Regions from separate parts of the Microbacterium sp. AG157 genome, predicted to be linked through region 1. Evidence: predicted binding sites of a transcription regulator. Region 1 holds the regulator's gene; the other holds the start of a gene.

Evidence for each region. The regulator HspR, encoded in region 1, represses chaperone genes until heat shock. The targets are predictions, from matches to a motif close to AAGTTGAGTCNNNNNGACTCAACTT.
Region 2: DEU35_RS08065 (Hsp20/alpha crystallin family protein) is a predicted target of HspR. The motif match lies at 1,324-1,348, and genes of this name have one in related genera.

What each region holds. Positions count from the first base shown of each region.
Region 1 is NZ_QRDK01000003.1:377,727-381,126, reverse strand. It holds gene DEU35_RS11055 (nucleotide exchange factor GrpE) at 1-58, shown strand, start outside; gene DEU35_RS11050 (DnaJ C-terminal domain-containing protein) at 70-1,050, shown strand; gene DEU35_RS11045 (heat shock protein transcriptional repressor HspR) at 1,142-1,579, shown strand; gene DEU35_RS11040 (hypothetical protein) at 1,696-2,289, opposite strand; gene DEU35_RS11035 (IclR family transcriptional regulator) at 2,365-3,030, shown strand; gene hutU (urocanate hydratase) at 3,027-3,400, shown strand, end outside.
Region 2 is NZ_QRDK01000002.1:476,560-479,959, reverse strand. It holds gene DEU35_RS08075 (NAD(P)/FAD-dependent oxidoreductase) at 1-72, opposite strand, end outside; gene DEU35_RS08070 (sugar ABC transporter ATPase) at 335-694, shown strand; gene DEU35_RS08065 (Hsp20/alpha crystallin family protein) at 820-1,275, opposite strand; gene DEU35_RS08060 (UbiA family prenyltransferase) at 1,471-2,298, shown strand; gene DEU35_RS08055 (SDR family NAD(P)-dependent oxidoreductase) at 2,305-3,060, opposite strand; gene DEU35_RS08050 (fumarylacetoacetate hydrolase family protein) at 3,057-3,400, opposite strand, start outside.

The DNA of each region.
Region 1 (3,400 bases):
CCGCCTCGGTTCGGTCGAACTGCGACCGGCGAAGGTCGTCGTCGCCGTGCCGGCCTAGGAGGAGGACGAATGGCGAGTCAGGACTGGTTCGACAAGGACTTCTACAAGGTCCTCGGTGTCGACAAGAGCGTCAGCGCTGCCGATCTGAAGAAGACGTACCGCAAGCTCGCGCGCCAGTACCACCCCGACTCGAACCCGGGAGACGCGAAGGCCGAGGCGAAGTTCAAAGAGATCAGCGAGGCCTATTCGGTGCTCAACGACCCCGAGCAGCGCGAGGAGTACGACCAGATCCGGGCCATGGGCTCGGGGGCGCGCTTCTCGGCTCCCGGGGCCGGGGGCGGGGGCGGCTTCGACGACGTCTTCAGCCGTTTCGGCCAGGGGCGGCAGGCGCCGTCGGGCGGCTTCGACGACTTCTTCACGATGTTCGACCAGCAGGGCGGCGGCTTCGGCTCCGGCCGGTTCGGTCAGACGACCGGAGGGTTCCGCGGCTTCGGCGGCCCGCAGAAGGGCGCCGACGTCACCGCGCGGACGACGCTCGACTTCGTCACCGCGGCCAAGGGCGAGACCATCACCCTCGCGGGTGAAGACAACGTGCCGTTCAAAGTGAAGATCCCGGCGGGCGTCTCGGACGGGCAGAAGATCCGTCTGCGCGGACGGGGGCGCAAGTCGCCCGACGGCGGCGAGAGCGGCGACATCGTCGTGACCGTCGCGGTGCGTCCGCACCCGGTGTTCACGAGAGACGGACTCAACCTCCGCCTCACCGTGCCGGTCACTTTCACCGAGGCGGCGCTGGGCGCGACCATCGAGGTGCCGACGCTGGGGGGCGACCCCGTCCGCCTGCGCGTCGCCCCCGGAACACCGTCCGGCCGCGTGCTCCGCGTCAAGGGACGGGGGATCGAGACCGCGAAGGGCTCCGGCGACCTGCTCGCCGAGGTCCAGGTCGCGGTTCCCACTCATCTCGACGACGCCGCCCGCGAGGCCCTCGAGCGGTTCCACGAGCTCGAGCCCAAAGAGAACCCCCGCGCCGACCTGATGGCCAAGGCGCGATAACACCGCGCGCGTCGCCGCGGTTCTCGGCATCCGATACGACAGGATGCCGAGAACCCGGCACGCCGTCCGGCACGACGAAAGAGGTGAAGACGTGTCCGAGAGAGAGATCGACGAAGACGCCCCGATCTTCGCCATCGCCGCGGCCGCCGAGCTGTCGAACATGCACCCGCAGACTCTGCGACAGTACGACCGGCTCGGTCTCGTCGTGCCCGCGCGCACCCAGGGCGGGTCGCGCCGGTACTCCAGCCGACACGTGCAACAGTTGCGCGAGGTCGCCCGTCTTTCCGGCGAGGGGATGAGCCTGCCGGCGATCGCCCGCCTGCTCGCCCTCGAGGAGCGGGTGCACGAGCTCGCCCGCCGCGTGAACGACCTCGAACGTCAGCTCACGGTCGAGCGGCAATCCCGCCCCGGGGCCCGTGTCTTCGCGGCCGGTGCGACGGGATCGGTCGTCACGCTCCGCCACGGAGCCCGCGTGCGCCGCGCCACCGACATCGTGCTCTGGCGCCCGCGTGGCCCGCACGACGACTGAGACGTCGTCTTTTCGTCCGGGCTTCAGAGAGCCCGTTCCGCGTCGACTTGCGCGCCGATCTCCGCGCGCGTCCGTGTCGCGGATCCAACGCCTCTTCCCGGTGACAGCGCCGTGCCTCAGGCCGGGTCGAGCCGCAGCACCGTCGGGGATTCGCCGAGCTTCAGGTCGTCGACCACGCGGATTGTGCGCGCCACCTCGTCGACCGACGAGATGATCGTGCCGAAGCGCTCGCGGTCCGCGCACACGGCCGTCACCGTGACGAAGTGCGAACCCGTGTCCCACGTGTAGGTGGCGAAGGGCGGGGTCTTCGGATCGCTCGGGAGCGGCATCGCGAGCTTCTCGCCCACGCCGAGGTGCGGGTTTCGGAACGACTCGGTGTCGTCGTACTCCATCGGCATCATGGCGCGCGCCGTGCGCAGCTGGGGCGTGGCCTCTTGCAGCTGCGCCATGACGACGAGCAGCTCGGGGTCGCTCTTCCAGACCCACACGAGCACGCGCCCGGCCGCGCGGCGCATGAGCAGGGGCGCCGCCTGACTGAGGATCCAGGCGAAGGCGCCGCCGCCCGGCTTCGGCGTGGCGCCGGTGGCCTGATTGGCCTGGCTCAGCAGCATGCCGATGGCGGCCTTCCGGTGGCGGCGGCCACGGAATCCGAGGGAACCCGTCACGGGAACCCAGAGGTCGGCGGGGGCGTCGGCCTGCAGTCGGGACATGGGTCCAGCCTAGAAGGCATCCATGCTTGTCATCTGGTGAAACATGTATTTTACTGGACGGCATTAAGGAGGGTCATGGCCGAGAACCCCACCCGCACCGTCGATCGGGCTCTGTCGCTGCTCGCGACCGTCTGCAATGACGGGCCGCTGACTCTGGCGGATGCCGCGCGGGCGGCGGGGCTGTCGGCCAGCACCGCCCTGCGCCTCCTGCGCACTCTCGAAGCGCAGGAGTTCGTCCGGCGCTCCGACGACGGTCGCTACGCGGCCGGCGCGCGCATGATTCAGCTGGGCGCGCGAGCCCTATCGAATGACTCGCTCGTCTCCCTCGCCGAGTCCGCCCTGGCGCGGGTCGTGGCCCAGACCGGCGAATCGACCTACCTCGCCGTGCGCGGCGCGGGCGACACCGCGCTCTACGTCGCGATCGTCGAGGGCACCCACTCGATCCGGCACGCGAGTTGGGTCGGACGCACCATTCCGCTGCACGGCTCCGCCGCCGGAGCGGTGCTCGCCGGAGAGACCGGCCTCGAAGGCTACGTCGTCGTCACCCAGGGCGTCGAAGACGACATCACCGCGATCGCCGCACCGGTCGTCGTGGGTGGGCGGGTCGTGGCATCCCTCTCCGTCGTTGTCCCCAGTTACCGCACCACCGCAGCCAAGACCGCCGAGATCGGGCGCTTGCTCCTCGTGGAGAGCCGCTCGATCGGTGCGGTATCCGACCTCGAGGGAGAGAGAACGACATGACTGGACCACGGGAGATCCGCGCGCCGCGAGGGACGACGCTGACAGCGAAGAGCTGGCAGACCGAGGCCCCGCTGCGGATGCTCATGAACAACCTCGACCCCGAGGTCGCGGAACGGCCCGAAGACCTCATCGTCTACGGCGGAACGGGAAAGGCCGCCCGCAACTGGGCGAGCTACGACGCGATCGTCGCGACCCTCGCCGACCTCGACGACGACGAGACACTGCTGGTGCAGTCGGGCAAGCCCGTGGGGGTGTTCCGCACGAACGTGTGGGCACCGCGCGTGCTTCTGGCCAACTCCAACCTCGTCGGCGACTGGGCCACCTGGCCGGAGTTCCGCCGCCTCGAGGCCGAGGGGCTCATGATGTACGG
Region 2 (3,400 bases), on a different contig from region 1:
GTGCAGGCGCCCGGCGACGGACAGGCCGGCGTTTCCGCCGCCGATCACGACGATGCGCGGGGAGTCGGTCATGGGAATCCTCTCGTTTTCCTCACGGTGCGGCCTCGCGCGTTGCCCGACCAGTGCCTTGACACCACCGGTCCCGCGGACGACGCCTCACGTGGACGACCGGGGGCCCCTCGTCGACCGGGGGCGTCCGAGACGGCTTCGCTCGCGGTGCTCGTACGAAAGCGGGGATGCACGTGTCAAGGCCCGGGGCTCGAGGCGGAGCGCCCCGTTGGATGAGAAGACCGCCGTTCCCGGCGGTGACGCGCGTGCCACGAAAGGACCCCTCATGAGCGACGCTTCGATCGACCCGACCCCCGACGCGACGAACCCGGCCGCCGACGCGGGCATCGCCGCCGTGCAGCCCCTTCGCGACGGCGACACGTCCATCGAGCCCGACCCCGCGCTCGACCCCGCCCAGGCGGAGTGGGACGCCACGAACGCCCTCGACGAGGGGGCGGACCCGGCCGATATCAACCCGGCGACCGCCACGGGTGCCGATCCGGCCGAGATTCCCGCGGACGACAGCGACATCCCGCTCGAGGACATCCATCCCGAATCCACCGGGACCGACTCGCAGGGAGAGGACCCGGGCGTGGTCGAACTCGGCGAAGAGGGCCAGGGCGACCTCGCCCCCGAAGACCTCTGACCCCTCCGCCATGCCCCGGGCCCGATCGCGGCGCCCGGGGCATGGTGCCGCGGGCGCCGCGCCGATGGTCCCGAAGCGGAGGCAGAGCGCGGCGGCGCGGCCGGGCCGCGCTCGCGGCTCGTGCCCTACTGCTCGATGGGCTGAGGGGTGCTCTCGTGCGCCTCGATGACGCCGTCGCCGTCGTCGGTCGAGACGGCGATGCGGCGCGGCTTCGCCTTCTCGCTGACCGGAATCGTCACGGAGAGCACGCCGTTGCGGTACGACGCGCTGATGCCGTCGGTGTCGATGCCCTGGCCGAGATTGAGCTGGCGGACGAACGAGGCCGTCTCGCGCTCGCGGGTGATCCACTTCACCCCCTCGCCCGAGCCCAGGGTGCGCTCGGCGCGGATCGTCAGCAGCTGACCGTCGACGTCGATGTCGACCGAGCCGGGGTCGACGCCGGGCAGGTCGGCGGCCAGGACGTAGTGGTCGCCGTCGCGATAGAGGTCCATCGGCATCCGTCGCGGACCACCGCCGCGGCGGGCGTCGAGGAGCGTCGACGCGAGGCGGTCGAGGTCGCGGAAGGGGTCGTAGGTGGCCATGGTCGTTCTCCTTTTCGATCGTCCGGGATCTGGCATCCCGAGGTTCTGAAGTTGAGCCGAGGCGACTCAACTGCGACGAGATTAGCACTCGGGTGGACAGAGTGCCAAGAGGCGAACGCGCGTGCGATCTCGACAGCGGTCGGTCCGACCTCGGGCGCGCGGCCGATCCCGCCCTCGGCGCGGTAGCGTCGGGGGGTGACGGATGCCGCGGTCGAGCCGCCCCTCGTGCGCTCGCTCTGGGGTGCCACCCACCCGGGCCCGACCCTCGTGGTCACCGTCCTCGCGCTGGCCCTCGGCATCGCGGCGGGCGTCGAGCCGTGGCGCTTGGCGGTGCTCGTCGTCGCCGTCTTCGCCGGTCAGGTCTCCGTCGGGCTCTCGAACGACGCGATCGACGGCGCGCGCGACGCGGCGGTCGGTCGTACCGACAAGCCGATCGCCGGGGGAGCGGTGACGCCGGAGCGCGCGCTCGGGGTGGCCGTGGCATCCGCGATCCTCGCCATCGCCCTGTCGCTGCCCCTCGGACCGGCTCTCGTGGCCGCCCACGCCGTCGCGCTCGCATCCGCCTGGGCGTACAACGCGGGTCTCAAATCGACGCCGCTGTCGATCGTGCCCTTCGTCGTGAGCTTCGGGTTCTTCCCCTCGTTCGCGACCCTGAGTCTCTCGCCGCCCGCGCTCGCCGCGTGGTGGGCATCTCTCGCGGGGGCGGCCCTCGGAGCCGCCGTCCACCTGACGAATGTCGTGCGCGACCTCGACGACGACCGGCGCACCGGGGTGCGCGGACTTCCGCACCGTCTGGGAGCGCGGGCGTCTACGGTGATCGCCGCGTGCGGGATCGTCGTCGGAGCGGTCGCCGTGTTCGCCGGCACGGATGCCACGATCGCCGGCGTCGTCTTCCTCGCCGCGGTCGCAGCGGTCGCGGTCGGCGCCGTGGCGCTGGTGTTCGTGCGGCCGCCCGGGCGGGCGGTGTTCCGATTGACCATGTTGGCGGCGCTGCTCCTCGCCGCGCAGCTGGTCGTCGCCTGAGCTCGCCTACTGCGGCCGCACCCGCAGATGCGTCACGCCCCCGTCGACCTCGAGCGCGGTGCCGGTCGTCGAGCCCGCGCTCGGACTCGCGAGATACATGATCGCGCCGGCGACTTCGGCGGGCGTGACCATCCGCCCCGTCGCCTGGCGGGCGTCGAGAGCGGCGCGCTCGGCCACGGGGTCGGGGAAGTCTTGCAGCATCCGCTCGACGAAGGGCGTCGAGACGGTGCCGGGGCTCACGCAATTCACCCGCACGCCCTCGCGCACATGGTCGGTGGCCATCGCGTAGGTGAGCGAGAGGATCGCACCCTTCGAGGCGTTGTAGACGGCGCGCCGGGGCAGACCGTTCATGGCCCCGATCGAGCACACGTTGACGATCGACGCGTGCTCCGAGTGCGTGAGGTACGGCAGCGCTGCGGCGCAGGCACGGGCCGTGCCGCGCACGTTGATGTCGAGCACGCGGTCCCAGTCGGCCTCGGTCGCCTCCTCGACGGTTCCGACGCAGCTCACCCCGGCGCTGTTCACCAAGACGTCGACCCCGCCGAATCTTTCTGCGACGGCCGCCATCGCGGCATCCACCGACTGCCGGTCGGTCACGTCGGCGTGGAAGCCGGCCAGATCGTCGTCGAGACCGTCGGTGACGAGATCGAGAACGGCGACGTGCGCCCCGCGGGCGGCGAAGGCCGTCGCGGTCGCGAGCCCGATGCCCGATGCTCCGCCGGTGACGACCACGGCCAGCCCGCGGAACTCCTCGGTGCTCATGCCTGCACCATCGTCTGACGAGCGCGGCCGAGGCCGTCGATCTCGAGCTCCACGACGTCGCCGGCGCGAAGGTACGGCGTGTCGGGCATCCCGAGGGCGACCCCCGCGGGCGTTCCCGTGTTCACCAGGTCGCCGGGACGCAGCACCATGAACTGCGAGAGGTACCAGACGACGTGCGCGACGGAGAAGATCTGCGACGCCGTCGAGCCGTTCTGCCGCTCGACGCCGTTCACCCACAGCCGGAGGCCCAGTGCTTGCGGGTCGGCGACGTCGGTCGCCGGCACCAGGTCGGGCCCGAGCGGGTTGAACGTCTCGCAGCTCTTGCCCTTGTCCCACTGCC